3 regions of the Lysinibacillus sp. NPDC092081 genome follow, and region 2 is predicted to be linked to each of the others. Evidence: predicted binding sites of a transcription regulator. Region 2 holds the regulator's gene; each other region holds the start of a gene.
What was found. The regulator CtsR, encoded in region 2, represses protease genes until heat stress. The targets are predictions, from matches to a motif close to ATGGTCAATAAAGGTCAAACA.
Positions count from the first base shown of each region.

Region 1: ACIQLB_RS21935 (ATP-dependent Clp protease ATP-binding subunit) is a predicted target of CtsR. The motif match lies at 6,572-6,592, and genes of this name have one in related genera.
Region 3: clpP (ATP-dependent Clp endopeptidase proteolytic subunit ClpP) is a predicted target of CtsR. The motif match lies at 1,556-1,576, and genes of this name have one in related genera.

Region 1 is NZ_JBIVRU010000023.1:41,884-52,177, forward strand. Features, by position in the region: gene fabF (beta-ketoacyl-ACP synthase II) at 242-1,483, opposite strand; gene ACIQLB_RS21920 (beta-ketoacyl-ACP synthase III) at 1,515-2,453, opposite strand; gene ACIQLB_RS21925 (hypothetical protein) at 3,249-3,620, opposite strand; gene ACIQLB_RS21930 (YjzD family protein) at 4,138-4,332, shown strand; gene ACIQLB_RS21935 (ATP-dependent Clp protease ATP-binding subunit) at 4,381-6,507, opposite strand; gene ACIQLB_RS21940 (Crp/Fnr family transcriptional regulator) at 6,780-7,466, shown strand; gene ACIQLB_RS21945 (metal-sulfur cluster assembly factor) at 7,533-7,841, opposite strand; gene ACIQLB_RS21950 (prolyl oligopeptidase family serine peptidase) at 7,895-8,659, opposite strand; gene ACIQLB_RS21955 (Cof-type HAD-IIB family hydrolase) at 8,781-9,590, shown strand; gene ACIQLB_RS21960 (DegV family protein) at 9,864-10,294, shown strand, end outside.
Region 2 is NZ_JBIVRU010000008.1:60,139-70,432, reverse strand. Features, by position in the region: gene ACIQLB_RS13615 (acyl-CoA thioesterase) at 1-162, shown strand, start outside; gene ACIQLB_RS13610 (protoglobin domain-containing protein) at 211-1,521, opposite strand; gene ACIQLB_RS13605 (hypothetical protein) at 1,818-2,027, shown strand; gene corA (magnesium/cobalt transporter CorA) at 2,154-3,113, opposite strand; gene ACIQLB_RS13595 (class I SAM-dependent methyltransferase) at 3,168-3,851, opposite strand; gene ACIQLB_RS13590 (magnetosome magnetite crystal formation protein family) at 3,972-4,277, shown strand; gene ACIQLB_RS13585 (CtsR family transcriptional regulator) at 4,560-5,030, shown strand; gene ACIQLB_RS13580 (UvrB/UvrC motif-containing protein) at 5,045-5,593, shown strand; gene mcsB (protein-arginine kinase McsB) at 5,590-6,699, shown strand; gene ACIQLB_RS13570 (ATP-dependent Clp protease ATP-binding subunit) at 6,689-9,133, shown strand; gene radA (DNA repair protein RadA) at 9,614-10,294, shown strand, end outside.
Region 3 is NZ_JBIVRU010000009.1:27,663-37,956, reverse strand. Features, by position in the region: gene ACIQLB_RS14330 (HPr family phosphocarrier protein) at 1-68, shown strand, start outside; gene ACIQLB_RS14325 (hypothetical protein) at 531-734, shown strand; gene clpP (ATP-dependent Clp endopeptidase proteolytic subunit ClpP) at 889-1,470, opposite strand; tRNA gene ACIQLB_RS14315 (tRNA-Arg) at 1,935-2,009, shown strand; gene ACIQLB_RS14310 (basic amino acid ABC transporter substrate-binding protein) at 2,518-3,312, shown strand; gene ACIQLB_RS14305 (amino acid ABC transporter permease) at 3,563-4,267, shown strand; gene ACIQLB_RS14300 (amino acid ABC transporter ATP-binding protein) at 4,264-4,986, shown strand; gene ACIQLB_RS14295 (spore coat protein) at 5,053-5,667, opposite strand; gene ACIQLB_RS14290 (LemA family protein) at 5,864-6,445, shown strand; gene ACIQLB_RS14285 (TPM domain-containing protein) at 6,445-7,206, shown strand; gene ACIQLB_RS14280 (S9 family peptidase) at 7,394-9,670, shown strand; gene ACIQLB_RS14275 (glutaredoxin family protein) at 9,850-10,086, shown strand; gene ACIQLB_RS14270 (FMN-binding negative transcriptional regulator) at 10,104-10,294, shown strand, end outside.

The DNA.
Region 1 (10,294 bases), on a different contig from region 2:
GGCAGCAGCACCGATGTTGGTCACGAAGGCGTTATCACAGGACGTGATGGTTTTAGCCTTCGTTCCTCTATCGCTGATCCCCGAGGAGTCGCCCAGTCTCCACTCCAATCAACCACTTCACATAGTGTGTATCTACTGGCATATCACTCTAATTTATAGTGATAAAACGAAACATCAGCAACAGTGAAGACAAAAAATCAGTGGGAGATGAAAATCCCCCACTGGTTAAAGTTTCACTTTATTATTCCTCGATTTTTTTGAATAGTAGACTAGCGTTGTGTCCACCAAACCCAAGTGAATTACTCATAGCATATTTAATCTCTGCTGTTCGAGCTTCATTCGGCACATAATCTAAATCACATTCTGGATCTGGATCTGTTAAATTAATTGTCGGTGGTAAAATGCCTTCTTTCAGTGCTAGCGCTGTGAAAATAGCTTCAACACCACCAGCTGCACCTAATAAATGACCTGTCATTGATTTTGTAGAACTCATTGCAAGCTTATAGGCATGTTCACCAAAGACCGTTTTTACCGCCTGTGTTTCAAATAAATCGTTATATGGTGTACTTGTTCCATGTGCGTTAATATAGTCTACTTGTGAAGCTTCTACGCCGCCATCAGTTAAAGCTTGCATCATTGCACGAGAAGCACCTTCTCCTTCTGGAGCTGGAGCTGTAATATGATGCGCATCCCCTGTTGCACCATAGCCAAGAACTTCTGCGTAGATTTTTGCACCGCGTGCTTTTGCGTGCTCATACTCTTCCAAAATAACAATACCCGCACCTTCACCGATAATGAAACCATCACGATTTTTATCGAATGGACGGCAAGCTATTTCTGGGTCTGTATTTAAAGATAATGCAGTATTTGCACAGAAGCCTGCTACTGCCATCGTAACGATTGGTGACTCTGCGCCACCAGAAATCATAACATCTGCATCGCCACGTTCAATTACTTTAAAAGCATCCCCAATGGAGTTTGTACCTGAAGCACATGCAGTTACTGAACAAGAGTTAATGCCCTTTGCCCCAAAGTGAATCGACACTTGGCCTGAAGCCATATCTGGAATCATCATTGGAATGAAGAATGGACTTACACGTCTTGCTCCACGCTCTTGGAATGTTAAAAATTGTTGTTCGTATGTTTCCATACCACCGATACCAGAGCCAATCCAGACACCTGCACGTGGTGCTAGCTCTTCATCGATTGTTAATTGTGCATCTTCCATCGCCATGATGGACGCTGCTAAAGCATACTGTGTAAAGCGATCCATTTTACGAGCTTCTTTACGTTCAATATACGTTTCAATATTGAAGTCTTTCACTTCAGCGGCAATTTTTGCTGCGAAAAGATCTTTATTTAAACGTGTTAACTCGCCAACGCCTGATTTTCCTACTTTAATGTTAGCCCATGTTTCTTCGATGCTATTTCCTAGTGGTGTAACTGCGCCAATTCCTGTAATTACTACTCGTCGTTTACTCATTGTCTTACTCCCCTCAAGCATTCTTCGTTTTTTATTTTCCCCATCTAATTGTAACGGCACCCCATGTTAAGCCACCGCCAAATCCAACCAGTACTAATAAATCATCATCTTTAATCTTACCTGCCTCAAGCTCATCTACTAAGGAAATACCAATAGACGCTGCCGACGTATTCCCATATTTGTGAATCGTTTTCGACATTTTTTCCGGTGGTAGTTCTAGACGCTCACGAGCAGATTCCATAATTCGAATATTCGCCTGATGCGGCACTAAAAAATCTACGTCTTCTTTTGTTAAACCTGCTTTTTCTAATACATTTACTGCAGATTCACCCATTTGACGTACTGCAAACTTAAATACTTCACGGCCATTCATAGCGATTGTGTCCTGCTGTGTTAAATACAAGTTCTTACCACCTGTACCGTCAGCTCCAAGCTCAAATGATAAAATACCTCTACCTTCTGATACTGGACCAACAACTGCTGCACTTGCACCGTCACCGAATAATACAGCGGTATTACGATCTTCCCAATCAAGTACTTTCGACAGTTTTTCAACACCTACTACTAAGACATATTTATAAGCATTTGATTCTACAAATTGCTTTGCTGTCACTAAACTATATATAAATCCTGCACATGCAGCCGCTTGGTCCATCGCAGCAGCATTAACTGCTCCAATTTGCTCCTGAACCATACATGCTACACTTGGAAAGTTTTGATCTTGCGTTACTGTTGCTACAAGTATTAACCCTATTTCCTCTGGTGTAATACCGGCCTTTGCAATAGCCTCTTTTGCAGCAGCTACTGCTAAATCTGAAGTTTCTTGGTCATCTGCGGCAAAATGGCGTTCTTCAATCCCTGTACGAGTTCGAATCCATTCATCCGAAGTGTCCATAATTTTTTCTAAATCAAAATTTGTAACGACCTTCTCCGGAACGTATTTGCCAATTCCTATAATACCAGCGTTCATTTAGCAACCCCTCTGCTTTCTTACTATCAATTATTAGTAACTGGTCATAATTATAACTCATAATGAAGGAGAGGTGCAAGATGAATTAAATTTAACGTCTTAAAACTAGTAGTATCAAGGGTCTCCAATCAACTTATATACATGCATATGATTTAACAAATGTCATCTCCAACTTTTAGAGCTGATGCAAGAAAAAACGTATTTAGGGGGATAAGTGAGGCTGAAAAATTTAATAATGGCGGCTAATGAGAAAAAAGCTGCAAATAGATCTGCAGCTTTAGCCTAACAATTGCTAACATTATTATCAACAACGTAAAAGTCGATATCGTAAAAAGATGAAAGGTGGCTCATGCATGTATCTGCGTACGTCCAATCTTTTCTCTAATAGGTCGTTAAGGATCACGTTCTCTTTGGAACACTTAGTGCTCTGAAGAAATCGCTTGATGGGTTGCAGCACAGAAGGTTTCAAACGACGTGTTGTACGTTTCTTTTTGTTAGGTTTGCTACCGTAGTTGTGTCAACGTAATGGCTGACGCTTTAATCGTCTGATGTTGCGGCGGTGTTTTTGGTTCAATAAACAACGTTGAGTAATACGCATCCGCAATGGTAATCAAGTAAATCACAAAAAGCAATTGTTTCATTCAATGGTTCAAAATTTCATTTCTCCCTTTTTTCAGTTCTATCAATTCGAATTGTCTAGTTATAATACGAATGATACGTAAAAAAATTTCACATTAAAAATAACCAACGTACAGATGACCCTAATAAGCAACCTCGGTATGAGATCGCTTAGAACTACAACATTGGTTTGAATAATAGATAGCCATACGCTAACCCTTTTGCTCCATAAAATAAAATTGGAGCGAGTATGAACCATGCTAATTTTTCATCCAATACTTCAACCTTTTCTTTACTAGTCTTTTTCTCTAGAACTTTTTCAATCATTAAAACAATGATAATAATCATACCTGCCAACAATAATGAAAAAATCATTTTCCACATTAATGTAGAAGCTAAGAAAAGATACACTTCCGGAAACAGAAGGGAATCGAAAATTGGTATGAACCAATCGAATATTTTGCCATCTAATATGTTCTCAATTGATGGTTGTTCGTTTGTTAGTTGCCTTTTAACTTCTTTAATAATTTCTTTTAAAAAATCTCTCATTCTCTTTCCACCCTTAACTCTTATTATATTTCCAATTTTTTCTACGGAACTAGAAGTGAAAAGTTTCGTTGAAGATTTTAGCACTACCTCTCAAGACGTATAAAAAGCCACACCTGATAAGATGTGACTGACTCGTAATAAATAAATTATGGTTCATCCTTGATGGTGCTAAATGTGTTGGGGAGCGTTATTCAAAGGACACAATTGCCTAAAATAACTCTTCAAACTCATAATGAAGGACAAGGGCAAGATGAATAAAATTAATGCTTTTTGTCTTAATCGACTCGCCTACGAATAGAACGACTTCTCCTTAGATTTAAACGACCTCGGACACTCCCTAGCAATCAGCATTTGCGACGTCTTCGAATTTCGCCGATCCTACTGAATTTGCATGAAAATACAAAAGCAAGGTTATCGTTGTGACAAATTCGCGATGTTTCACAGAAAAGGTTCTTTTTTTTTCGATTTATGTTATGATATGATAATGATATAAAAAAGTTCGGTTGAGGTGAAATTAATGCAATATATCGTAACATTCATATGGTCATTCCTACTAGTTTCAATGTTAAACTACGTAGTAAGCTCTGTACTTGGTGCAACGTTTGATTTCCAAACTGCTGTTGTCACATCAGTTGTATTTACAATTCTTGTTTTCATTATCGGTGCAGTTATTCCAAACGAGTCAACTCCAGAAGCTGCAGACAATCATTAATTCAACTAGAAAAAACCTGTTTCGCTCAATGCGGAACAGGTTTTTTTGTTATTTTTCAACGACACATTGACCGTCATGCATTCTAATGTGCAATGTTTCTCCTGGTAATACTTCACCTCGAAGTAATTCTTTTGCAACCGCAGTTTCAATATAACGCTGCACGAAGCGTTTTAGTGGTCTAGCGCCAAACTGAGCATCTGCTCCTTGTTCTACAACCCAATCAATTACATTTTGTTCTACTTGTAAAGTAATATCTTGCTCTGCAACTCGTTTGACAAGCTGTTCGACATATTTCCAAGCAATCGCAGTAAAGTGTTCAGCTGATAATGCATGGAACATAATAATATCATCCATACGATTTAACAGCTCTGGTTTAAAGTGTTGACGCAGTGCAGCCATCACTAAATCCTCAACTGCAACATCGTCTTCCTTTGCTTCCATTAAATAGCTTGAGCCAATGTTAGAAGTTAAAATGACCACTGTGTTCGTAAAGTTGACCATTCGACCTTGGCTATCCGTAATGCGTCCATCATCCAAAATTTGCAGTAAAATATTCGCAACATCAGGGTGGGCCTTTTCAATTTCATCTAATAATACAACTGAATATGGATTTCGGCGAACAGCTTCTGTTAATTGTCCACCTTCTTCATAGCCAATATAGCCTGGAGGTGCCCCTACAAGACGTGATACACTATGTTTCTCCATATATTCACTCATATCAATGCGAATAAAATGGTCCTCAGAATCAAACAGCTGTGCCGCTAGTGCCTTCGCAAGCTCTGTTTTACCAACACCTGTTGGCCCTAGGAATAAAAAACTACCAATTGGTCGTTGCGGGTCTTTAATACCAGCTCGAGCACGCCATACCGCTTCTGTGACAAGTTGTACAGCATTCTCTTGTCCGACTACACGCTCATGCAATGTATCTTTTAAGCGCAATAATTTTTCACGCTCACCTTCTACTAATTTCATCACGGGTATGCCTGTCCAGCGTGAAACAATAGATGCGATTTCATCAGCTGTTACCTCTTCACGTAAAATACGTGATTCCGTACCATTCTCTAATTGTTTTTCCATCTCTTTAATTTCCTTTTCAAGTATAGGAATTTTCCCATGACGTAGTTCGGCTGCTTTATTTAAATCATATTTACTTTCTGCTTCATCTAAGTCACGACGGTATTTATCAAGTTTTTCACGTTTTTTCTGAATGCCGTGTAACGCTTCTTTTTCGGTTTCCCATTGTTTACGCATACCCCCAGAGGATTCTTTCAGCTTTGTTAATTCCTCACTGAGTTGCTCTAGACGCTTTTTACTTGCCTCGTCTTTTTCCTTACTTAACGCTTGCTCCTCAATCTCGAGCTGCATAATACGGCGTGTTACTGCATCCAATTCCTGTGGCATGGAATCAATTTCTGTTCGAATCATCGCACATGCTTCATCGATTAAATCGATGGCCTTATCTGGCAGGAAACGCTCTGTAATATAGCGATTTGATAGCTCTGCTGCCGCTACAATTGCACGGTCATGAATGCGTACTGCATGATGTAACTCAAAGCGCTCTTTCAAGCCTCGTAAAATGGAAACTGTATCTTCAATAGATGGCTCACGTACAAGCACTTGTTGGAAACGACGCTCTAAAGCAGGATCTTTTTCAATATACATACGGTATTCATCTAATGTTGTAGCCCCGATACAATGTAGCTCACCTCGTGCAAGCATTGGCTTTAGCATATTCCCAGCGTCCATTGCACCATCCGTTTTGCCTGCACCAACAATTGTATGAATTTCATCGATAAATAAAATAATACGCCCCTCTGATTCTTTTACTTCTTTTAAAACACCTTTTAAGCGCTCTTCAAATTGTCCACGATAACTAGCACCTGCTATTAAGGCACTCATATCCAACTCATACAGTACACATTGCTTTAACCCCTCAGGAACATCGCCCTTTACTATACGTTGGGCTAACCCTTCTACAATAGCTGTTTTACCAACCCCCGGCTCACCTATTAAGACAGGGTTATTTTTCGTTTTGCGTGTTAAAATACGAATGACATTACGAATTTCTTCATCACGGCCGATTACCGGATCCATTTTACCGTTTTTTACTTCATCTATTAAATTACGTCCAAATTGCTCTAATGGTTTTTTGTCATTTGTTTGTTGAAATTGCATATTTAGCACTCCTTTTCAATAATGTTAAGCGGAATCCCGTTTGCCATTCTGTTTCACGAAAAAATGTTTGACCTTTTTTGACTAACTTTATTTTACAACATACGACAAACCTTAGCAAAGAATTAGCCCTAAAATTTCTTCCCTTATAACTAGAAAATTACGTTATAATAAAACTATGTTTCTTAGATTTAGTATCGAAATTGTTCACCATCCTTTTGTAAAAATTAAACATTTTTACGAAAAGAAAGCGATGTGTTGGAGATATGGTTATAATGGATAATATACAAGAAAAATTTCACGATCTTTTTCAAAAGCACGGTGTTTTTATTAAAGTGAATAAGGATAGTAAAATTTTTTTAGAGGGCGAACGTGCGAAAGAAATTTATTATATAAAAACAGGAGCCTTCTCAATTAGTCAGGAAACGGAGAATGGAAAGGAATTAACCATTCGTATTTGTGGTCCAGACAGTATTATTGGAGAAGGCTCATTATTTTGTAACCTTACGTATAATTCCATGACTGCTGAAGTTTTAGAACCCTCTAGTTTATATGTACTAAGCCGTGAATCATTGGAACTTTTATTAGTGGAACAACCTGATTTAATGGTGGAATATATGAAGTGGTTGCAAACAGAAAATTTAAAGCATCAAAGTCGTTTGCGCGATTTAGTTTTAAATGGTAAAAAGGGCGCTTTATTTTCAACGCTCATCCGTCTTTCGAATACTTATGGTAAGCCTTTAGAGAATGACACTATTTATATTGACTTACCGTTAACAAATACAGAAATCGCTAATTTATGTGCGACGAGTAGAGAGATGATTAATCGCATGCTGAATGACTTAAAGAAGCACAATATCATATCGTTCGAAAAAGGTTATATTACCATTCACGATCTACAATTTTTAAAGGATGAAATCGCCTGTGAGAATTGTCCGTTACAAATATGTCGTATCGATTAATCGCTACACGTAAAATCCCCGCTTATGAGTTATAAGCGGGGATTTTTTATTGTGCTTTAAGTGGACTTAGCGTACACCTAATGCCATTTTTGCATAGCGTGACATTTTATCTTTTGACCAAGGTGGATTCCATACAATATTGACATTTGTACTTTTTACCTCTGGAAGCTCACCTAATGCTGTATTCACTTGATCAACAATAACAGGTCCCATTGGGCAACCCATAGACGTTAGCGTCATTGTAACGGTTGCTACACCTTCTTCATCTAACTCTACATCATATACTAAACCTAAGTTGACGATATCAATACCAAGCTCAGGGTCAATTACATTTTCTAATGCACCGAACATGCTGTCTTTCATATCTTGATCCATTTGTATTTCTCCTTCCGTCACAGTGTTAACTTAATCATAGCAGATGCATCTTATTATGCCAAATGCTGTGCAAGCCATTCAGTTGCTGCTAACATACCGTCTCGTGACACAGCATGGCCCGCTCTTTTATTAGCTAAAAATTTTAAGTCTTCTGGATTTGTTTCATAATACTCGCGTAAAGTTAAATAAAAATTATACGTTTCATTAAAAGGAACGGTTTTATCTAATTCCCCATGCCAAAATAGCACAGGTCGTCCTGCGAATTTTTCTGGTGTTAGGCTGACATCATATTTAGCAAGAAGCTCATTCGTTTGTTGTACTTCTTCTTCGGACATTGGCCAATTCACACCGCTTTTAGCGAATTGTTGTAATTGATACTCCGCTAATTTAAGAAATCCTGGTGCACCCATACATACTGCTGCTGTTTTGATCCAATCATATTGCTTTAAACAGCCCGATGTTACAATTCCACCCATCGATGTACCAGCAACGCCAATGTTATCATTCACTAATAATTTTTTATTCTTTAATTCATTATATAATTGTGCAACTTCATGAATAGAATTTAAAACAATATCCCAAAAATGTAAGCTCATTTTCATCTCAGATAGGCCTTCACTACGGTCGCCATGTAATTTTGCATCTGGTAATAGGACACGCACCCCGCTACCTACTAATTGATATGCATAATGTAAGTTATGTTCTTTTGCACTCATAAAGCCATGTAAGAAAATCACTACTGGGGTTTGTTCATTCATATTTTCTGTATGTATATGTAATAATGGAATATTTCCCCACATTTCATTCTCAACAATCATCTTTGTCACTCCCAACTTTTGTCTAATCTTTATGTTAGCAAACTTTTCTCCATGTGACAAAATTTTGACGAATGGTTTACAAAGCGATACTATTCAAATTATAGGAAAGGGGCAATAAGCTATGAAACCGCATTTAATCGTTTTAGACTTAGATGGTACGTTATTAACGGACCAACAACAAATTTCATCCAAAACTAAAAAAACATTATTGCAGGCAAAGGAACAAGGTCATCAAGTGATGATTGCTACAGGCCGTCCTTATCGTGCGAGTGATATATACTATCACGAGCTTGGCCTTACAACGCCCATCGTGAATTTTAATGGTGCCTACGTCCACCACCCAAAAAATGCTGCTTGGCAGACTATGCATACTCCTATTGATTTAGGTGTAGTGCATAATGTCGTCGAATCCATCAATAGCTATGAATATGAAAATATTATTGCGGAGGTTAAGGACGATATTTATGTGCATACAGAGGATGAACGGATATTAAATATTTTTAATATGGGGAATCCAAAAATTACTCTTGGGGATCTCTATACCCATTTACTTGATAACCCAACTAGTTTACTAATTCAAGCTAACGAAGTAAATTCAATGATTATTCGTGATCATTTACAGGCTGTTCATGCAGAGGTCATTGAACATCGTCGTTGGGGTGCGCCACTTCACATTATTGAAATTGTTCGCCGTGGCTTAAATAAAGCAGTGGGAATCGCTCATGTAGCAAAGGATTTAGGTATCCCACGCGAGCGTATTATTGCATTCGGTGATGAAGATAACGATTTAGAAATGATTGATTACGCTGGCATCGGTGTAGCAATGGGCAATGGCATTCCTACTTTAAAAAATATTGCCAATGAAATTACGACAACCAATAATGACGATGGAATCGCCAAAATACTCATCGAACGCTTGAAATTATCCTAGTTAAGTAGTGATTTAATAAATATCCCATTTTTTCAGTTTAACTTTATTCAGGAGTACCCTTTATTCAATGGGTACTTATTGAATTAAAAATACATCCCTATTCCTGGGTTGCAATTATAATGAAACTCGATATGATATTATATCTATATAACATTTATTTAGAAATATAGAGTGGAAAGTGAAAGCTCGACACTTGTTCACCTATTATGTAGTATAGGTATTTGAAAACTTCTCATATAAAGTTAAAAGAATGTTAAATTAGGGGGACAAATGATGAAAATTTTTACTGATAGTGGATGTGATTTACCAAAGTCTTACTACGAAGAAAACAATATTGAACTTCTTCCACTACGAGTGCAATTGAACAATAATGAATATGATGATGTCATTTCGATTGATTCCAAAGCAATTTACGATGCTATTCGCCAAGGTGCTCGCCCAAAGACATCCCAAGTATCACCAGAGCTTTTTCTCAAGCATTTCGAAAATCTAGCAAAAAATGAAGAAGAGGGAATCTACATCGCCTTTTCTTCGGAATTATCAGGCACTTATAATACTGCGGTCATGATTCGCAATCAAGTACAGGAGCAATATCCATCCCTTAAATTAGCTATCATCGATTCAAAATGTGCTTCGCTAGGTTTTGGACTAGTAGTCGCAGAAGCCGTTCGACTCCGAAACACGGGAGCTTCATTAGAGGAAAT
Region 2 (10,294 bases):
TTAACGACAGAATCCTTTGTAACGATGGTTGCAGTAGATGATGACGGAAAACCTAAGCCAGTTCCTGCAATTTTTCCTGAAACAGATGCTGAAAAACGTCTGTTTGAAACCGGCCCTGCAAGAAGAGAACATCGTAAACAAAAACGGGAATTACCGCATTAAAAATAAAAAGGGAAATTGACGTATACTGTCAGTTTCCCTTTTTTACGCTTACATTTTCAACTCATTTACCACATTAATAAGTGAATCGGAAGAAGAGGAAACTAGTGTAGCCCCTTGTGACAGTTCAGTAATCAAGTTAGAGATTGCTGAAATATCTCTTGATGTATTTACATACTGCTGTTGAATTCCAGAAACAGCATCGGCGATATCATTAAATGATTTAGATAAACTGTTTTGTGTATCTACGCTATGTTGAATCTTTTGATCAACGTTAATAACTGAATTCGACATTGTTGTAATATTACTTTCTGTTTCTTTAATGAGATGAGAAACATTTTGTACAGCATTTTTTGTTTCTTCTGCAAGCTTACGGACTTCCTCTGCTACAACAGCAAAACCTTTACCATGCTCACCTGCACGGGCTGCCTCGATAGAAGCATTCAGTGCTAATAAGTTAGTTTGATCGGCAATTCCTGTAACTAACCCTACAATTTCTGATATTTTTTGAGAAGATGTACGTAACTGGTTCATCGTAACTTCGAGACTGTTTACACTTTGCAAAATAACCTGTATTAAATCATTTTGATCTTGTAGCTGCTGCTGTCCACGTCTGGATTTTTCCTGTGTATCAGCAACGAAGGTTAAGCCTTGCTTAGTAGCTACTGCGATATCGTCCGTTTGAGAAGAAATGACTAATAAAGAAGCAGCTGTTTCTTCGCTAATCCCATTGAGTTCCTCTGCCGTTTTTTGAATGGTAGTAACAAGTGCATGTTTTGTGTCATCAGCTGCTGAGCGAATGCGTTCCTCTTCTTTTTCATAGGCTTCGATTACAAGCTGCTGCTCGAAGTTAATGATTTTGCAGAAGGCATTGATAGCACGTATTGCATCATGTTTCGATATGTCTAACTCATTTGTAAAGCGTGTAAATGTAGTTGTTAATGACTGGAATGAGGCGATATACCACTTCGATTGTAGACCAATTCGAACATGGGTTTCGGCAATTGCCTTCCGTTCATCGATATAAGAGTTATTAATATGACTTTCGAAAATATCACTTAGATGCTTATGTAAAGTAACTTTTAAACGATCGATTTGTGACGTTCTGTTTATAACATCTAACAAATCTTGGCTCAAACTAATGGCAGCATAAAATTGATCCACCATTTCTGGAACTAAATCTTTAGCTAAAGGCTGTAGTTGTTTAATGATGGCTAAATCCTCAATTGTTAAATCTAAAAGCTGCAACTGTTTTCGAAGTCTGGGATGGTTTGATAAATCCAATTGTACATTGTTCTTATAATTTTCAGGTGCTAATGTAATTGAGTAGCTAGAATCGTTCTTTTTTGTAAACCAACTCATTGTTGTTTGCTCCATTCTTTATAAATGCATAGTAAGTATATAAAAAATCGAATTGCTTAGTTTGTTGATTTTTCGAAATATATGGTATTTAGTCTATTCTACTATTTTTTGTAGTAAATTTGGTTAAAATTTTAGTTTATTCCTTTATTTTTTTATAGGTATTATAGATGATTGTCGATTAAAAGTCATGAAATAGACTATTAAAAAGGTAATAGGTAAATTGAATTTGAAATAGGAAACCTGTAAAATACGAACTGTTTAGGTTGAACGTAACAATAGCTTTGAGGAGGTATTATATGGAGAAAAAGCGTTTCAAATTTGTCATTCCGGTTATGGTAATTGTAGCAATTGGATCGGTTTACATGTTACGAAACTACTATGCTGAAGTACCAGACTTAGATCAACTATTAATTACTATCTGTGCAACATTAGTATCTGGGGTACTCGCATACTTTTTATTTCCACAGCAAGGCGAACATAAAATTGATGATCGCGGTCCTTACTGACAGTGAAAAGGCACCTTAGAAAAATCTCTAAGGTGCCTTCAGCTTGTGGACAAAAGAATAATTGGTGGAATGCTTGGCTTCATCTGTGACGTTGGTCCCAAAGGAATTGTGATAGCAACATCACTTTTAAGATTTAAATAAACCGAACCATCCTTTAAGTTTAAAGACGCCCAACATAAATAAAACGATAAGAATCATAATTGCAAGTACAATAAAGTAGCTATATTTTTCGTGTAGCTCTGGCATATAGTCAAAATTCATTCCATAAACACCGGCAATAAATGTTAGAGGAATAAAGATTGTTGAAACAATTGTTAAGGTCATCATGATGCCATTCATGCGACTAGAGCTCATCGCCATATAGCTATCACGCATATCAGCAGTGAGCTCACGATTGGATTCGATCATTTCGGTGAGTTTAAGCAGATGATCGTAAATATCTCCGAAATAAGCTCGTTCTGATTTCTTAAGTGAAAATCGGTAAGAGTTAAGGATACGATATAATAGATCACGCATTGGTAAAATGGTGCGTCGTAGATCAAGCAAATCACTACGGAATTCAAACACAACTTTCATAGCATTGGGGTTACTTTGATAGGTAAGCTCATCTTCTAGTGCATTTAAATGATCCTCAATCTTATAAACAAGGGGGAAATAGCTATCAACGATTTTATCGATTACCTGGTATGTTAAATATACTGTGCCGCGTTCCCAATTCTTTGGCTGCTTTTCTAACATCATTTGTACTCGATCTATTTCCGGTGCTATGTTTTTATGAAATGTGACAATAAATTTATTAGAAACAAAAATGTTTACTTCCTCAGCTGTTAATTCTTCGTTAACTCTTTGGATAACAAAGAAATGGAAATCATCATAAAAATCGAGCTTTGGCCGCTGTAAACGCATTAAACAATCTTCTATAGCGAGTGGATGGAAATGAAAAAATGTATCTAACAGTAGTTCTTCCTCATCGGTCGGGCAATTAAAATCGACCCAGTACCATTCAAATTCGTTTTTGTGTATATCTTCAAGCGGAAATTCCTTTATAAGCTTTTGGTCTTTTGTAATTCCAATTGTGCGTATCACAGCATTCACCTCAATTCTGCTCATTCTATCCTAACAGGTGTGTATATATCTTCACTAGATATTTTCTTTAAAACATATCCAACCGCCAAACAAAGTAGTAGCAAAGAACCTAGATGGTTTTGTAAAGCCTGCCTGCTGTAATAGTGATAAAATGTCCTCTTCACGCATAAATGAAAGAGAACGTATGGATTTCTCCATTTCCGCTACGTCTGATGGTGATAGCTTTGTATGCTGTAGCCAATAAGCACGCCATAAATCAAATTGTAGCTCAGTTTCTAAGGAACCAGGTTGCCCGTATTTTGAGACGAGGACAAATGGGGCACCGGGCTTTAAATTATTCGCTATTTCTTTTAATGTTGCAAGCTTCTCTTGATCATCTTGTATAAAATGAAGCACTAATACACAGCTTGCTGCATCAAACTTCACTGCAGGTAGCTGAGTATCAAGTATAGTTCCTTGATATAAAGAAATATTATTAGGTAGAGATTTTAAACGATCGCTAGCTATGTGTAGCATCGCTTCTGACGGATCTATGCCAACAAATGACCAATGAGGTCTTTTCTCAGCGAGCTGTAAAATTTCATTGCCGCTTCCGGAGCCAACTACTAAAAATTCAGCTTTCTCATGTAATGTAGATTGATAAAAGGTTTGTGTTAAACGTAGCATGGCATCGTAGCTAGGTAGCGTACGACGAATACCTTTTTCGTATTCGTTTGCAAGTGTGTTATTAAATTCCATCAATTATCACATGCCTTTCAAAAAGATTTTTAAATCCAATTTAAATTTGAAACTATTTAAGGCTAAGTACCGTAAATAGTAGTACATAAAACAAAAAATTAAATGGAAGGGTTGATATAAATGGAAACTAAATGGTCTAAGGTAATCATACACGCAAGTGCGTTTTTTGCGCCATGGTTAGTACCAATTATATTTTTCTTAATTGGCTCGGATGAAGAGGTAAAGAGTATTTCCGTGCAAGCTTTATTGTTTCAAGTTGTGATGATAGTGTTACTTACAATTTCGGGTATTTTCAGCTTCCTACTCATTGGTATACCGTTCTTGATCGTATTTGGCATTATGTATTTTATTGCGCCAATTATCGGTATTGTGAAGGCTCTATCTGATGAGTCTTGGCGTTATCCAATTGTTGGCCGTTGGGTATAATTTTTATAGACGCAAGTATATGCTAGTTGCATATGCTTGCGTTTTTTCTATTGCTGAAAAGGGTATCTTATAGCTAAGGGCGGATGTCACGGAAATCGGAAAGGAGTTCTTAACTGCGCTTTCGCACAAAGCCGATTCCGGACGCAAGTATGCCTCGGCATTATTGATTATTTTTTTCTGTGTGCGGATTAATTGCAATTATTTTCAAGCGTTTTGTATAATATACTCAAAGAAAGTCAAAGATAGTCAAAGTCAGTGGAGTAAGCGAGGTGTATTCCTAAAATGCGTAATATATCAGACATCATAGAAGGCTACTTAAAGCAAGTGCTTGAATTAGGTGGAGAAGGGCATATTGAAATAAAACGTAGTGAAATTGCAGATAAATTTCAATGCGTGCCCTCACAAATAAATTATGTAATTAATACAAGATTTACTGCCGAACGAGGGTACCTTGTTGAAAGCAAACGTGGTGGTGGTGGATACATTCGAATTTTACGTGTCCGCGCGAATTCACAAATTGATCTAATCGATGATGTCCTCAGGCAAATAGACGGTGGGGCATCGCAAACAATGGCAGAAGATTTAGTTTATCGACTAATTGATGAGCAGGTAATTTCAAAGCGAGAAGCGAAAATAATGTTAGCAGCAGTTGATCGCTCAACTATCGATTTACAACTCCCGTTAAGGGATAACATTCGAGCCAAAATTTTAAGAGCGATGCTAACAACCATTAAATATGAACAGCAAAAATAAAAGAGGTGATGGAAATGATATGCGAACATTGTAAGCAGCGTAATGCAACAGTTACCGTAACACAAGTTCAAAGTGGTCAAAAGGTGGAGCACCATTATTGTGACGTCTGCGCCTCGCAGTTCCATCCATTTCATGCTGAATTTAAGCAAGAGCCAATATCTATTCAACAGCTATTATCAAATTGGTTTGGATCACCTACATGGCAGCAACAAAAAGTGGGTGAAAAACAACAAGCACAACCACAACCGCAAACATGTCCACAATGTGGATTTACGTATAAACAGTTTTTAAAAGAAGGTAAATTTGGATGCCCTAGCTGCTATGACACCTTTAGCGAGCACTTACCGAAGCTCTTTAACCGTATACAGGCTGGTCCTCAACATATAGGGAAAATGCCCGGTGCTCGAAATAATGTTCATGTCATCAAAAAGCAAATTGAAGATATTCGTAAACGTATGAGGATTGCTGTAGATGAAGAACAATTTGAAGAGGCAGCTAAGCTTCGTGATGAAGTGAGGGAACTTGAAAAGCAGCTACAATTTGAAGGTGGTGATGTGTCGTGATGATTGAACCGTTTTTAGAGCGTGCTACACCAATGTGGATGAGTGTGGAGGACGATTATTCAGATATTGTCATTAGTACACGCATCCGCCTTGCTCGAAATTTAGATGGTTATCGTTTTCCATTAGCCTTTACAGAGGATGAAGCATTACAGGTGGAACAGGCAGTTACACATGCAATAAAGGACAGTACAGAACTTCGAGAAAATTATTCATATTTTGCTATTAAAGATTTAACGTCTTTACAGCGTCAAATACTTGTAGAAAAACATTTAATTAGTCCTCAGCTTGCAAAGAAAGAGCGAGATGGTTCCATGCTCTTATCTGATGACGAATCAACTAGCATAATGGTGAACGAAGAAGATCATTTACGCATTCAATGTATGACGGCGAGTTTTCAACTTCAAAAGGCTTACGAGCAGGCTAATAAAATAGATCGTGCCTTAGAGAAAGCTTTGCCTTATGCATTTCGAGATACATTTGGTTATTTAACAAGTTGCCCGACAAATATTGGTACTGGTTTGCGAGCATCCGTCATGATGCACCTGCCAGCCCTTACACTTACGGGCCAGATGAATCAAATCATGAATGCAATGACGCGATTAGGAATGACGGTAAGAGGAATTTATGGAGAGGGTAGCGAAAATATAGGGAATGTTTACCAAGTGTCAAATCAGATTACACTAGGTAAAACAGAGGATGAAATTTTAGCGGACATCCAAAGTGTTGCTGAAAAAATAATTCAAAAAGAACGGCATGCAAGAAGTAAGTTAATGGAAAAAGCAGAACTAGCCTTAGAAGACCGTGTGTACCGTGCTTTAGGTACTTTAACACATGCTCGAATTTTAACGAGTGAAGAAGCTGCTACCTGTCTATCCAATGTTCGTTTAGGGGTAGATTTACAGTTAATTGAAGGTATTAAAGCGACCAAATTAAACGAATGTGTAGTCAGTATGCAGCCTGGATTTTTACAGAATTATGCAGGGGACGTTTTGCCACCTGCTGAGCGAGATCGCGTACGAGCTGAAATGCTTCGTGAGGCACTATCTCGAGAAAATATGAGTAAGCCTATTATTCGGGGAAAAGGAGAGGATTCATTTGATGTTTAATCGTTTTACACAACGCGCGCAAAAAGTATTACAGCTTGCACAAGAAGAGGCAATTCGTTGGAAACACGAATCAATTGGAACAGAGCATATTCTATTAGGGCTTATCCGTGAAGGTGGCGGTATTGCTGCAAAAGCATTAGAAGCAATTGATATTAGTCCTCAAATGATTGAAGCAGGTATTGAAGAGCTTGTAGGGAAAGGTAAAGAGGATGTTGGTCCAATAGTCCATTACACACCTCGAGCTAAAAAAGTAATAGAACTATCAGTCGATGAATCACGTAAATTAGGTCATTCCTATATCGGCACAGAGCATTTACTACTAGCGCTTATTCGTGAAGGTGAAGGTATAGCGGCCCGTGTATTAAATAATGCTGGTGTCGGATTGAATAAAGCTCGTCAGCAAGTGCTATTGTTATTAGGCAATAACGATAATGCTCAATCTGGTCAACAAGCTGCACAGGCTGCCAATACACCAACATTAGATAGCCTTGCGCGTGATTTAACGCAAATTGCTCGTGAAGGCACTCTAGATCCGGTCATTGGTCGAAGCAAGGAAATTACACGTGTTATCGAGGTTCTATCCCGCCGTACAAAAAATAACCCTGTATTAATAGGGGAGCCAGGTGTTGGTAAAACAGCTATTGCTGAAGGTTTAGCACAGCAAATTATTAATAATGAAGTGCCAGAAATTCTTCGTGATAAACGTGTTATGACACTTGATATGGGGACAGTTGTCGCTGGAACAAAATATCGTGGTGAGTTTGAGGATCGCTTGAAAAAAGTAATGGATGAAATTCGCCAAGCAGGAAATGTTATTTTATTTATCGATGAATTGCATACATTGATCGGTGCAGGTGGTGCAGAAGGTGCAATTGATGCGTCAAATATTTTAAAACCATCTTTAGCACGTGGCGAACTTCAATGTATTGGTGCAACGACACTAGATGAGTATCGCAAATATATTGAGAAGGATGCGGCATTAGAACGCCGTTTCCAACCAATTCAAGTTGATGAGCCAACTGTAGAAGAAGCGATTCTAATTATTCAAGGCTTACGTGATCGTTATGAAGCACATCACCGTGTGAAAATTACAGATGAAGCAATTGAAGCGGCAGCAAAAATGAGTGACCGATATATTTCTGATCGTTTCTTACCAGATAAGGCGATTGACTTAATCGATGAGGCGGGTTCTAAAGTACGCTTACGCTCATTCGCAGTGCCACCAAACTTAAAGGCACTTGAAGATAAGCTTGAAAATGTGCGCTCTGAAAAGAATGCAGCTGTTTCAGGTCAAGAATTTGAAAAGGCAGCGTCATTAAGAGATACAGAGCAAAAGCTAAAAGATGAAATTGAAACTACGAGAAAAAATTGGAAGGAAGAACAAGGTAAAGCCGAATCAAAAGTTACTGTGGATGATGTAGCAGCGGTAGTATCTATGTGGACTGGAATTCCAGTATCAAAAATTGCTTCAGAAGAATCTTCTAAGTTATTACAGCTTGAAGAAGAGTTACACAAACGAGTTGTAGGTCAAGGAGAAGCAGTGGAGGCGATTTCTCGCGCAATTCGTCGTGCAAGAGCTGGCTTGAAAGATCCGAAACGACCAATTGGTTCATTTATTTTCTTAGGTCCTACAGGTGTTGGTAAAACAGAGCTTGCTAGAGCATTAGCTGAGGTTATGTTTGGCGATGAGGACGCAATGATTCGCGTTGATATGTCTGAGTACATGGAAAAACATTCGACTTCACGTTTAGTTGGTTCACCTCCAGGCTATGTAGGCTTTGATGATGGCGGTCAACTAACAGAAAAAGTTCGTCGTAAACCGTATTCAGTAGTATTACTAGATGAAATTGAGAAGGCTCATCCAGATGTTTTCAATATCTTACTTCAAGTCCTTGAAGATGGTCGTTTAACAGATTCTAAAGGTCGAGTGGTAGATTTCCGCAACACGGTTGTTATTATGACATCAAACGTTGGTGCAGATGCTTTAAAATATCGTAAAAACCTTGGTTTCAATGTAGGTAGTACTGATACGAAGTATAAAGATATGAAGGGTACTATGCTGGAGGAATTGAAAAAAGCATTCCGCCCAGAATTCTTAAACCGTATCGACGAAATGATCGTTTTCCACTCACTAGAAAAAGAACATTTAAAAGAAATCGTAGCAATGATGGCGAATGCATTAACAAAACGTCTGAAAGAGCAAGACATTTCGTTAGAGTTAACGGATTCGGCTCTTGAGAAAATTGCAGAGGAAGGCTACGATCCTCAATACGGTGCTCGTCCACTACGTCGTGCATTGCAAAAACAAGTAGAAGACCGTTTATCGGAAGAACTACTAAAAGGCAATGTAGAGAAGGGCAACCAAGTTATCATTGATTACGTGAATGATGAGTTTGTTGTGAAGAAAAAAGAGGGAGTTTCTACTTCTAAATAATTCTTCCACAGCATGCGATTTAACTTTTTTCAGCAAAAGTCTCCCACCTCTATAGGTGGTGAGATGAATGAGGATTTAAGCTGCTTTTCAGTGGGTGTCCAAATACCCGCTGAAATAGAGGAACTCAGGCTAAGACCTTCACATCCTGTGAAAACGCCTGAGTGACCAACATCGTGTTGGCCTAAAGCCTCCGGCGGATGTCACGGAATCGGAAAGGAGTTCTTTGAGGACGTTAGTCTAAGATCATCGCATCCATGCGATAACGGCTAACTGACCTGCATCGGTAATAATGCCACGTCCTGTGGCATTACCGAAATGACCGACATCGTGTCGGCCCTCGTGCAGGCCTAAGCACAAAGCCGATTCCGGACGCAATTTGCCGAGGCATAATTGATTAAGACAGCAAGGCTTTAAGTGCCAAGCTGTCTTTTTTTATGTACAATAATAAATATAAGAACAAATATTCGAGGTGAAGGCATTTTGGCGAAGAAAAAAACGAAATTTGTATGCTCGGGCTGTGGCTATGAATCTGCGAAATGGATGGGAAGATGCCCAGGGTGTGGAGAATGGAATAAGATGGTTGAAGAGGTGGAGGTCGTTGCCAAAGGGCCACGTGGGGCATTCCAACATTCTGCTACGGTTACCCAAAAGGCTCTCCCTATTATGCAGATTGAAGCTGCTGAGGAATCACGAGTGGCAACAGAAATGGGTGAGCTTAACCGAGTGTTAGGTGGCGGCATCGTGCCGGGTTCTCTTGTGTTAATTGGGGGAGATCCTGGGATTGGGAAGTCGACGTTATTATTACAAGTATCTGCGTTGCTATCGAATAAGGGACATCGTGTGCTCTATATTTCTGGTGAGGAATCTATCCGTCAAACAAAGCTACGTGCAGAACGTTTAGGAGTGGTATCACAGGAGCTATATATATATTCTGAGACGAATTTAGAGTTTTTAAATCAGACTATTGACGATGTGCAGCCAAAGTTCGTTATTGTCGATTCTATTCAAACTGTTTTTCATCCAGAGGTAACGAGTGCACCTGGTAGTGTATCACAAGTGCGTGAATGTACCGCAGAACTTATGCGAATTGCAAAAACAAAGGGAATTGCAATTTTTTTAGTGGGACATGTAACAAAAGAGGGACAAATTGCAGGGCCACGT
Region 3 (10,294 bases), on a different contig from region 2:
GTGGCGATGGCAACGATGCTGAGCAAGCGGTTACAGCATTAGCAGCACTAATCGAAAAAGAAGATTAAAAAACTTATAATGCAAAGACTGTCCAAACAGTAAAACTTATGTTGGGCAGTTTTTTTGCGCTTTTGCACAGAAAATAGGTCCTGTCATTTAATTTAAAATAATAGCGAACGCCCGCGCTTCAATGATCGAAGCGACGGAAAGAAGAGCAGCCGACGGAAAGAAGTGTCAGAACGACGGAAAGAAAGGCCAGAGCGACGGAAAGAAGAGCTGCCGACGGAAAGAAGAGTCAGAGCGACGGAAAGAAGTGTCAGAACGACGGAAAGAAAGGCCAGAGCGACGGAAAGAAGAGTCAGAGCGATGGAAAGAAGAGTCAGAGCGATGGAAAGAAAGGTCAGAGCGACGGAAAGAAGAGCTGCCGAAGGAAAGAAAGGCCAGAGCGACGGAAAGAAGAGTCAGAGCGACGGAAAGAAGTGTCAGAGCGACGGAAAGAAGAGCAGCCGACGGAAAGAAAGGTCAGAGCGATGGAAAGAAAGGCCAGAGCGACGGAAAGAAGAGCAGCCGACGGAAAGAAGAGTCAGAGCGACGGAAAGAAGAGTCAGAGCGACGGAAAGAAGAGTCAGAGCGATGGAAAGAAAGGCCAGAGCGACGGAAAGAAGAGTCAGAGCGACGGAAAGAAGAGTCAGAGCGACGGAAAGAAGAGTCAGAGCGATGGAAAGAAAGGCTAGAGCGACGGATAGAAACGTCAAAATGATGGATAGAAAAGCCAAAGTCGTGGATAGAACAACCAAAGTGAAGGATAGCCCCATCAAACCATACATAAATTTGAAGTCGAACAAAAAAAGGCATCTCAGAAATAAATCTGGGATGCCTTTAATCTTTTTATTTACGATCCATAATTTGGTCGATTAAGCCGTATTCTTTTGCACGCTCAGCAGTCATGAAGTTATCGCGGTCTGTATCTCTTGCAATGACTTCAAGTGGTTGACCAGTGCGTTCTGATAAAATACCATTTAATTTTTCACGTAAGAATAAAATACGTTTTGCAGCGATTTCAATTTCAGTTGCCTGACCTTGTGCACCGCCAAGAGGTTGGTGAATCATTACTTCAGCATTTGGTAATGCGAAACGTTTACCAGGTTCACCAGCAGCAAGTAGGAAAGCACCCATAGATGCTGCCATTCCAATACAAATTGTTTGTACTTGTGGCTTGATAATTTGCATTGTGTCATAAATTGCCATACCAGCAGTGATAGATCCACCTGGTGAGTTAATGTAAAGAAAGATATCTTTTTCTGGATCTTCTGCTTGTAGGAATAGAAGTTGAGCAACAATTGAGTTAGCAACGTTGTCGTCAATTGCGCTTCCTAATAGGATAATACGGTCTTTAAGTAGTCGTGAATAGATGTCATACGCACGTTCACCGCGACTTGTTTGTTCAATAACTGTAGGAATTAAATTCATGTTAAATCCTCCTTAGAAAACTAAATTCGAATACTTTTGCTGAAAACTTCCATTGTATTTCAGCTGTATTCTTATCATACACATTATAGTCAGGGAAGGTCAAATATTAACCCTGTTAAAGTGAAATAAATTAAAATAATTTTATCTTGGCTTAATTGTAGCTGTCGCATCGCTTTCGCTCAGATAAACAATGTTGGACACGCAGGTGCTTTCTTAGGATGTGAAATTCTTAGCCTGAGTGCCTTTATTTCAGTAGGTGTTTTTACACTTACTGGATGAAGATAAAAAAAATTTAAATGTTTTGCATTCTATAGTTGAATTATGGGCAATACGTTTGTATAATTGGTAAGGTCACATAAGTTAAAGTACAGTACACTATTTTGTCAGGTATGCTTCAAATGAGGGTTATCTACATCATGCTTTTCGTAAAGCCTAGGGTGAGTACTTTTTTTTTGTGTTCAATTGCCCTCGTGGTGTAATGGATAACACGTAAGATTCCGGTTCTTGCACTGGGGGTTCGATTCCCTCCGAGGGCGCCATTTTACTGATTATTTGATATACTGTTATAACTCAATTCTCCTAATAAGTAGTTTAGCAGCCTGCTTAGTGGGGAAAAGAGAGGGTAAATAATGGGAATGTTTCCTAGTAGGCATTATTCCCGCATTTGTTCCTTTCAAATCTTTTAAAAAGCAACAACTCCAAATTATTTTTTAGTGAACATACCGTACGTGAAGACTAGTGATACTAGTCGAAAAAAAGAATCCTATCTGAGGGGATTCTTTTTTTTTTGCAAAAAAATACATCTAACTTTAGCATCGATTGTGAATGTATAAATATTCATAATTGGTGCTATTTTCATTTTTTAATACCGCTTTATTCTAGATAATCCAAATGGAATAAATTTTTATGAAAAAACAATTACTTTTATGCAAAATGTTATTGTCTAAAAAGAATAATGTTACTATAATTGACCTAATAGTCTAAAATTTCCGAATTGGTAGAAATATTAATTGTGTTTCGGGAAATATTGAAATAGGGGGAGTAGCTATGAAAAGAAGTTTATCTATGTTACTGGTAGTTGTAGCAGCATTTGTACTAGTTCTAGCTGGGTGTGGTGCAAAAGACAAGACATCGTCAGGTAACGTGCCATCCGAAGATGGAAATAGTAAGAAAGTTTATAAAGTAGGAACAGAAGCGACATTTGCACCATTCGAATCGCTTGACGATAAAGGAAATATTGTAGGATTAGATTTCGATATTTTGCAGGCGATTGCAGATGAAATGGGCTTTGAAGTAGAGTGGCAAAATATTGGCTGGGAGCCTGTCTTCCAAACTATTAAAAATGGGGAAACAGATATTGGTGCAGCAGGAATCTCTATTAATAAAAAGCGTAAAGAAACGTTTGACTTTACAGAGCCATATTATGAATCTCAATTATTAATCGTTGTAAAAGAAGATTCCAAGATTAAATCATTAGCTGATTTAAAGGATAAAAAGATTTCAGTACAAATTAATGCTACAGGTCATGAAGCTGCGAAAAAGCTACAAGGTGATTCAAGTCCAAATATTATGGCGTTTGAAAATCAGCCGGTTGCTATCAAAGAAATGCTAAATGGTAACGTGGATGCTACGATTGGTGATAATGCGGTAGTTTATGAATATATCAAAGCTCATCCAACAGAGAAGCTTAAAGTAATCGAAGATGATGCATTTGAAAAAGAATACTATGGATTTATGGTTCAGAAGGGGAATACTGAACTTTTAAACAAATTAAATGAAGGTCTGAAAAAAATTAAAGAGAACGGTAAATATAAAGAAATTACAGGTAAAGACCTTAAGTAATAAACGTCTACATGATGGGGCTGTCCTAAAAGAAATAAAGAAATTCTATATATTGATATAAGGTAAAAATCCGTGTAGACTCCTACGTGAAAAAGAGGGCGAAACGTAGCAGAGAGGGTTGTAAAACTGATTTTGCGACAGGAGCATACTGAAGCGGATTTTTACTATTTACAAATATGCTAGATTTCTGATGAAGGACTTTTTAGGCAACTCCTCATTTAATTTTTAAAAGGGGAAGTGGGGTTTTCGGATGGACATCTTTGACTTACGCTGGGACATAGTCTGGAACTACCGAGATATGTTTATACGTGGTATTGGTGTGACGCTAATTTTAACACTTAGTGGTTATTTTGGCGGAATCCTTTTAGGGCTATTTTTAGGACTTGGAAAATTATCAACTAGAAAATGGGTTTATTGGCCATGTAAACTATATGTAGATTTATTCCGTGGTACACCGATGCTCGTACAAATTTTATTAATTCACTTAGCGTTGATACCGACCATTTTTGGACATTCATTAGGCTATATGGTTTCAGGGATTACTGCGCTTATTTTAAACTGTGCGGCATATAATGCAGAAATTTTCCGCGCGGGTATTCAAAGTATTGCTAAAGGGCAAATGGAGGCAGCTCGTTCTCTTGGCTTAACACATAACCAAGCGATGCGAAAAGTTATTTTGCCACAAGCTTTTAGACGTATGATTCCGCCGTTAGGTAATGAATTTATTGCTTTATTAAAAGACTCATCTTTAGTAACTGTTATTGCGGCACCGGATATTTTATATGCAAGTAAGATCGTGGCCGGAGCTAGCTACCGTTTTTGGGAACCATATATAGTTGCAGCGTTACTCTATTTAATTTTAACGTATGGAGTAACAAAGATTGTAGCGTTTGTCGAAAAACGACTTAGTAATAGCTATGTCCCTCGTAAGGCAGAAGGGCGGGAAGCACGATGATTAAAATTGAGAATTTACACAAATATTTTGGCAAACTAGAAGTGTTAAAGGGCATTGATTATGAAATACAGGAAAAGCAAGTTGTCTGTGTTATAGGTCCATCAGGCTCAGGTAAAAGTACGTTTTTACGTTGCATCAATATGCTAGAAGAAGTAACAGATGGTGCAATTTATATCGAGAATGTGAAGATTAACGAGCCAAAAACAAATATTAATGCTATTCGTGCAGAAGTAGGCATGGTGTTTCAACAATTTAATTTATTCCCGCATATGACAGTCATAGATAATGTCACGATGGCTCCAATGCAAATCCGAAAAATGAGTAGGACAGAAGCAGAATCACTTGGACATGAGCTGCTGAAAAAAGTCGGTCTTGATAGTAAGGCTTATAACTATCCTGAGCAGCTTTCAGGTGGTCAGCAACAACGCGTTGCCATTGCCCGTGCTTTAGCGATGAAACCAAAAGCTATTTTATTTGATGAGCCTACTTCGGCACTAGACCCCGAAATGGTAAAAGAAGTTTTAGATGTAATGAAAAATTTAGCGGCTGAAGGTATGACCATGATAGTAGTAACACATGAAATGGGCTTTGCCCGTGAAGTTGGAGATCGTGTTGTCTTTATGGATGGTGGCTATATTGTCGAAGAGGGAACTCCTCAGGATATTTTTAGTAATCCACAAAATGAACGAACAAAAGCATTTTTAGGAAAAGTTTTATAGTTCATTAAATAAGAGCAGTCCCTTGTGATATTGCACCACATATGGGACTGCTCTTGTTTTTTATCATTAATGAAGGGGATTTGTTGTAGTGCCGTATGCATTAAGCATCGTTTGCATATCTTGTTGAGAAAATTGAGGTACTTGATAATAGCCATGCATATTTTGGTAAATAGATAATTCGTATGCCATTTCAATGCAGTTGGGAATACTATCTGCAACAACACGTCGGACAACAGGGTTTGTAGTTTCTGTTGCTGAAGCAGTCATACCTTTTGCCACACCTTTTTGAGCGCCAAGTAAGAAGCCAGAAATAGCTTCATCATTGAGCTCATTAGCATTTTGCATCGGCTTTTTAGGTTGGCCAGGTTTTATTCCATATTTAAAATTATTTCCTGTCTCCATTTGATAGCGACCTGTAGGAACAGATGGATCATGACCTGTGTTATAAGATTCCACAATAGTGTTATACATACCTAATGTGAAATTATATTGACGATCCAAAATGCTAAGCAACTCTGTGTCCTTAACCTGTGGACGTAAAACAATGGATTGATTCATACAAGCAATGATTGCACCGATTGTTTCATGCAAGTCCATTTGCTCATGTCCACCATGATTTGGGCTTTGTTGTTGGTTGAATGATGTTTGATTTGATGATTCGTTTTGAAACGATTGTGTCAAAAAAAGCGCCTCCTAAATATCATAGTTTGTTACAGTATTAAGTATGGCACGTTAGAAAAATTTCATACGGTATTAATGCACTTGCATATATGTAGAATAGAGATGTTTTTTTGCTGCACATTAGTGGTAAGAATAATGAAAGGCTTATCACCAAAATGTGGATGATAGCTAAAAGAAAGCGAAGGAGGTTTTAAAATTGAAAAAAATATTTGGACCTATAGGAATTATCGTTATTATTTTAGTTGTATTGGCCTTACTATTTATTCCAAAATACAATAGCCTTGTAACGGCCGAGGAAAGCGTTGATTCGAAATGGGCTCAGGTTGAAAATCAGCTACAGCGTCGCTACGATTTGATTCCGAACTTGGTAGAATCAGTAAAAGGATATGCCAACCATGAGAAAGAAGTGATCGCTAGCATTACAGAGGCACGAGCGCAAATGGGAAGTGCACATAGTCCAAAGGAACAGGCGGTTGCCAATGATGCATTGACCGGAGCACTTAGTCGATTGCTAGTAGTCGTAGAAAACTATCCGAATTTAAAGGCAGATGCAAATTTCCGTCAATTAATGGATGAATTAGCTGGGACAGAAAATCGCTTAGCTGTTGCTCGAGAAGACTACAACAATGAAGTGCAGGCTTTTAATAAAACGGTCAAACGTTTCCCAGGCAATTTAATTGCAGGGATGTTTGGTTTTGAGCAGAAAGAATACTTTAAAGCAGCTGCGGGTGCTGAAAAGGCACCATCTATAGATTTTGGCAGTTCAGGTAAACAATAATGAAACGGTTGATAATCCAACTTGCTATTGTTGGTATCATGTTTATTTTATCTATAAGAATGGCAGATGCCTCAATGCCGACACCGATGAAAAATACGTATATTCATGATTTTGCTAATGTTTTATCTTCATCTATGAAAGAAGAGCTCAATCATTATTCAGAGCAGCTAGACAAAGGTACAGGAGCCGAAATTATGGTCGTAACCATAGATAATATTAACGGAGAAGAACCAAAAATGTATGCAACAAAAATGATTCGTTCATGGGGCATTGGCGATGCAAAAAAAAATAATGGTGTTTTAATTTTGGCAACGTTTGGGCAGGGCGATGGCAATAATGATGTCGTCATTGCTGTAGGTCAAGGTCTCGAAGGAGCATTACCTGATGGCAAGTTGGGGCGCATTTTGGATTCAGCGTTTTATCCAAATGCAAGAGCTGGAGAGATTGATAAGGCATTTAAAGCTACGTACGCTGAAGTATTTCAAACTGTCGCGCAAGAGTACAATTGGGATGGAGAGATGCCTAAGAATACAGCTGACAATGAAAAAATGCCAACGTGGATGATTATTTTAATCGCTATTATCGTACTTATTGTTTATACATTTATTTCTAATGGTAGAGGAGGCGGGCCTCGTTCTGGTGGACGTGGCGGACGTGGCGGTTTTCCAGGCGGTTTCGGAGGTGGCGGCTCTAAGGGCGGTGGCTTTGGAGGATTCGGAGGCGGCTCATCTGCTGGTGGAGGAGCAAGTCGGAAATTTTAACTTCTTTCCGAATCAAGATGCAATTATTCTGATTTAAAAAGTGAACTCATTGCAGTTCACTTTTTTTATTGGTTTAAAAGGTAATTATGTTAAAATATTATCAATAATTGACAATAAGGGTAAAATTGCTATAATTTAATTATATCGACAAACGATATAACATGTACTGATATAAGGAGGAATTATTTTGAAAAGAAGGTTTTTGTCAGCATCATTAGCGGTTATTTTAACGACATCTGCGGTCATTCCAGTATCTATGCAGGAAGTGCGCGCTGCCAATGAAACTAGTAGTCAAGTAGAAGTAAAAGAGGAACGTCTATCTGCTAAGGAGTTTCTAAATTTAACTGTAACAGCTCTAACATTCCAACATGGATCAGAGACAATGCGTCAGCAAATCATTGATCAGTGGGTAAAAGGCGAAGAATTAAAAGATTTAAGTGTCCATATTAAACGTGATGAAGCGGCACGTATTTTAGTAAGAGCTTTAAATAAAGAGGAAAAAGAGGCAACACTTGCTGAGTATCAAGAAAAAGCAAATAAGCTGGGTTTATTTAACGGTCTGTCAAATAGTGAAACGATTTCTAAACAAGATGCAGTCAAAATATTAAACAATGCTAAAAATGTGAAAAATGGTGTAAGCAATAATGAAGGCGTGAAAGAAATTTCCGTCGAAGATTTTATGAAAAATCCAGGAAACGTCGGCTATGAACTTTCACCAGATGGCAATTACATTACTTATACTGCAGCATGGGAAAATCGTTCAAACGTTTTCGTAAAAAAAATGAATGACGATAGCGAGCCAGTACGTGTATCTAATTCAAAGGATCGTGATATTGGGGGATTCTTCTGGAAAGATAATAATTTACTATATGTAAAGGATAAAGGTGGCGATGAAAACTTCCACATTTATTCAACAACATTTAATGGTAATGAGGAAAAGGATTTAACACCTTATCCGAATGTAACAGTAGGGTTATTAAGTAGCTTAAAAGGCGTTAAAGACGAAATCCTTATTATGATGAATAAAGAAGATGCAAAAGTCTTTGATGTCTACAAGCTTAACCTAAAGACTGGTGAAACTACACATGTTGCGAAAAACCCAGGTAACATTACTAGCTGGATAGCAGATCGTGATGGAAATGTACGTATGGCAGTTGCTTCAGATGGTGTAGTAGGCACTGTTCTATATCGAGATTCAGAGAAAGATGAATTCAAGCCATTTATTGAAATGGAAGAAGGGGATGAAGTAACGCCACTTGCTTTCACTAAAGACAATAAACATATTTTGGCGAAGTCTAATAAAGGAAGAGACAAAGTAGAAGTAGTTAAATATGATTTAGAAGGTAAAGAAGAAGTAATTATGTCCAACTCAGAAGTGGATGTATCGGGTGTATTATATAGTTCTGAGAAAGATAAAGTATTGTACGGTGCATATGTATCAGATAAGACACATTATCAATTCTTTGACGAGGACTTTGAAAAACTATTCCGTAAAATTCAAAACAAATTAGGTGTTCATGAAAGTGAATTAGGTATTAATGATTACAACAAAGAAATGACAAAATTCATTGTCAGCGTTTCTAGTGACACTGTTTACGGAAAATATTATTACTACGATTCAACAACAGATGAAATGACAGAATTGGCGACGTTAAGCCCTTGGTTAAAACAAGAGGAGCTTGCAGAAATGCATCCAATTTCATATAAGAGTCGTGACGGCTTAACGATTAACGGTTATTTAACATTACCGAAAAACAAAGAGGCTAAAAATCTGCCACTTATCGTCAATCCACACGGTGGTCCATGGTACCGCGATGCGTGGGGCTTTAACCCAGAGGTACAGTTACTAGCAAACCGCGGTTATGCAGTACTACAGGTGAATTTCCGTACTTCAACTGGCTATGGAAAAGAGTTTTTAGAGGCTGGTTATAAACAATGGGGTCTAAAAATCCAAGATGATATTACAGATGGCGTACAATGGGCAATCGACCAAGGTATTGCAGACCCTAAACGCATCGGAATTTACGGTGCATCCTTTGGAGGTTATGCAACTTTAGCTGGTATCACTTACACACCGGATTTATATGCAGCAGCAGTTGATTATGTAGGTGTATCAAATATCTTTACGTTATTAAATACAATTCCTCCATATTGGGAAACATTGCGCAATATGTGGTATGAGCGTGTAGGCGATCCAGAGAAGGATAAAGAACTATTAACAGCCGTTTCACCTGTCTTCCATGTGGATAAAATTAAAACACCGTTATTTGTAGCTCAAGGTGCAAATGATCCACGTGTAAACAAAGCTGAATCTGATCAAATCGTTGAAGCATTACGTGCTAGAGGCGTTGATGTGGAATACATGCTGAAGGACAATGAAGGCCATGGTTTCCATAATGAAGAAAACAGCATTGAATTCTATAATGCAATGCTAAAATTCTTAGATAGCCATCTAAAAAAATAATATGAAAGAAGACTGTGCAGGAAGTATCTTGCACAGTTTTTTCTAGCTAGAGGCCTAATAGAATAATCCATGCACCCTAGAACTTTGCTGTTTTAGGGATAGGACTAATCAGTTGTGGCTTTTGTAAGGGGGCATTACACACAATCTTGCTATAATAGCTCTTAAGGGAGGTGCTGTAATTGAACGTGAAATTTTTTAGTCGAGATAATTGTGGACTTTGTGTAGAGGGACTGCATACATTAAAGCTAGTACAGGAAGATATAGATTTCGATATTGAAATTATTAATATTGAAGAAGATGAGAGCATACATGAAAAGTATATGTTAATGATTCCGGTAGTGGAAAAGGATGGGCAAGTGATACAATACGGCAATTTGGATTACGCAACACTTATGGAGCATTTGTGTAGCGAATAACAAAGGAGGATCTGCTTATGTACATACCAGCGGCTTTTAAAATGAAGGATATTTCCGAGATGATAGAAGTTATCCAGGAAAACAGTTTTGCAACACTCTTTTCGACTCACGAAGGAATGCCCTTTGCTACACATCTTCCGTTATTGTTGAATGACACAAAAGATTGTTTAATTGGGCATTTTGCAAAAGGTAATCCTCAATGGAAGGA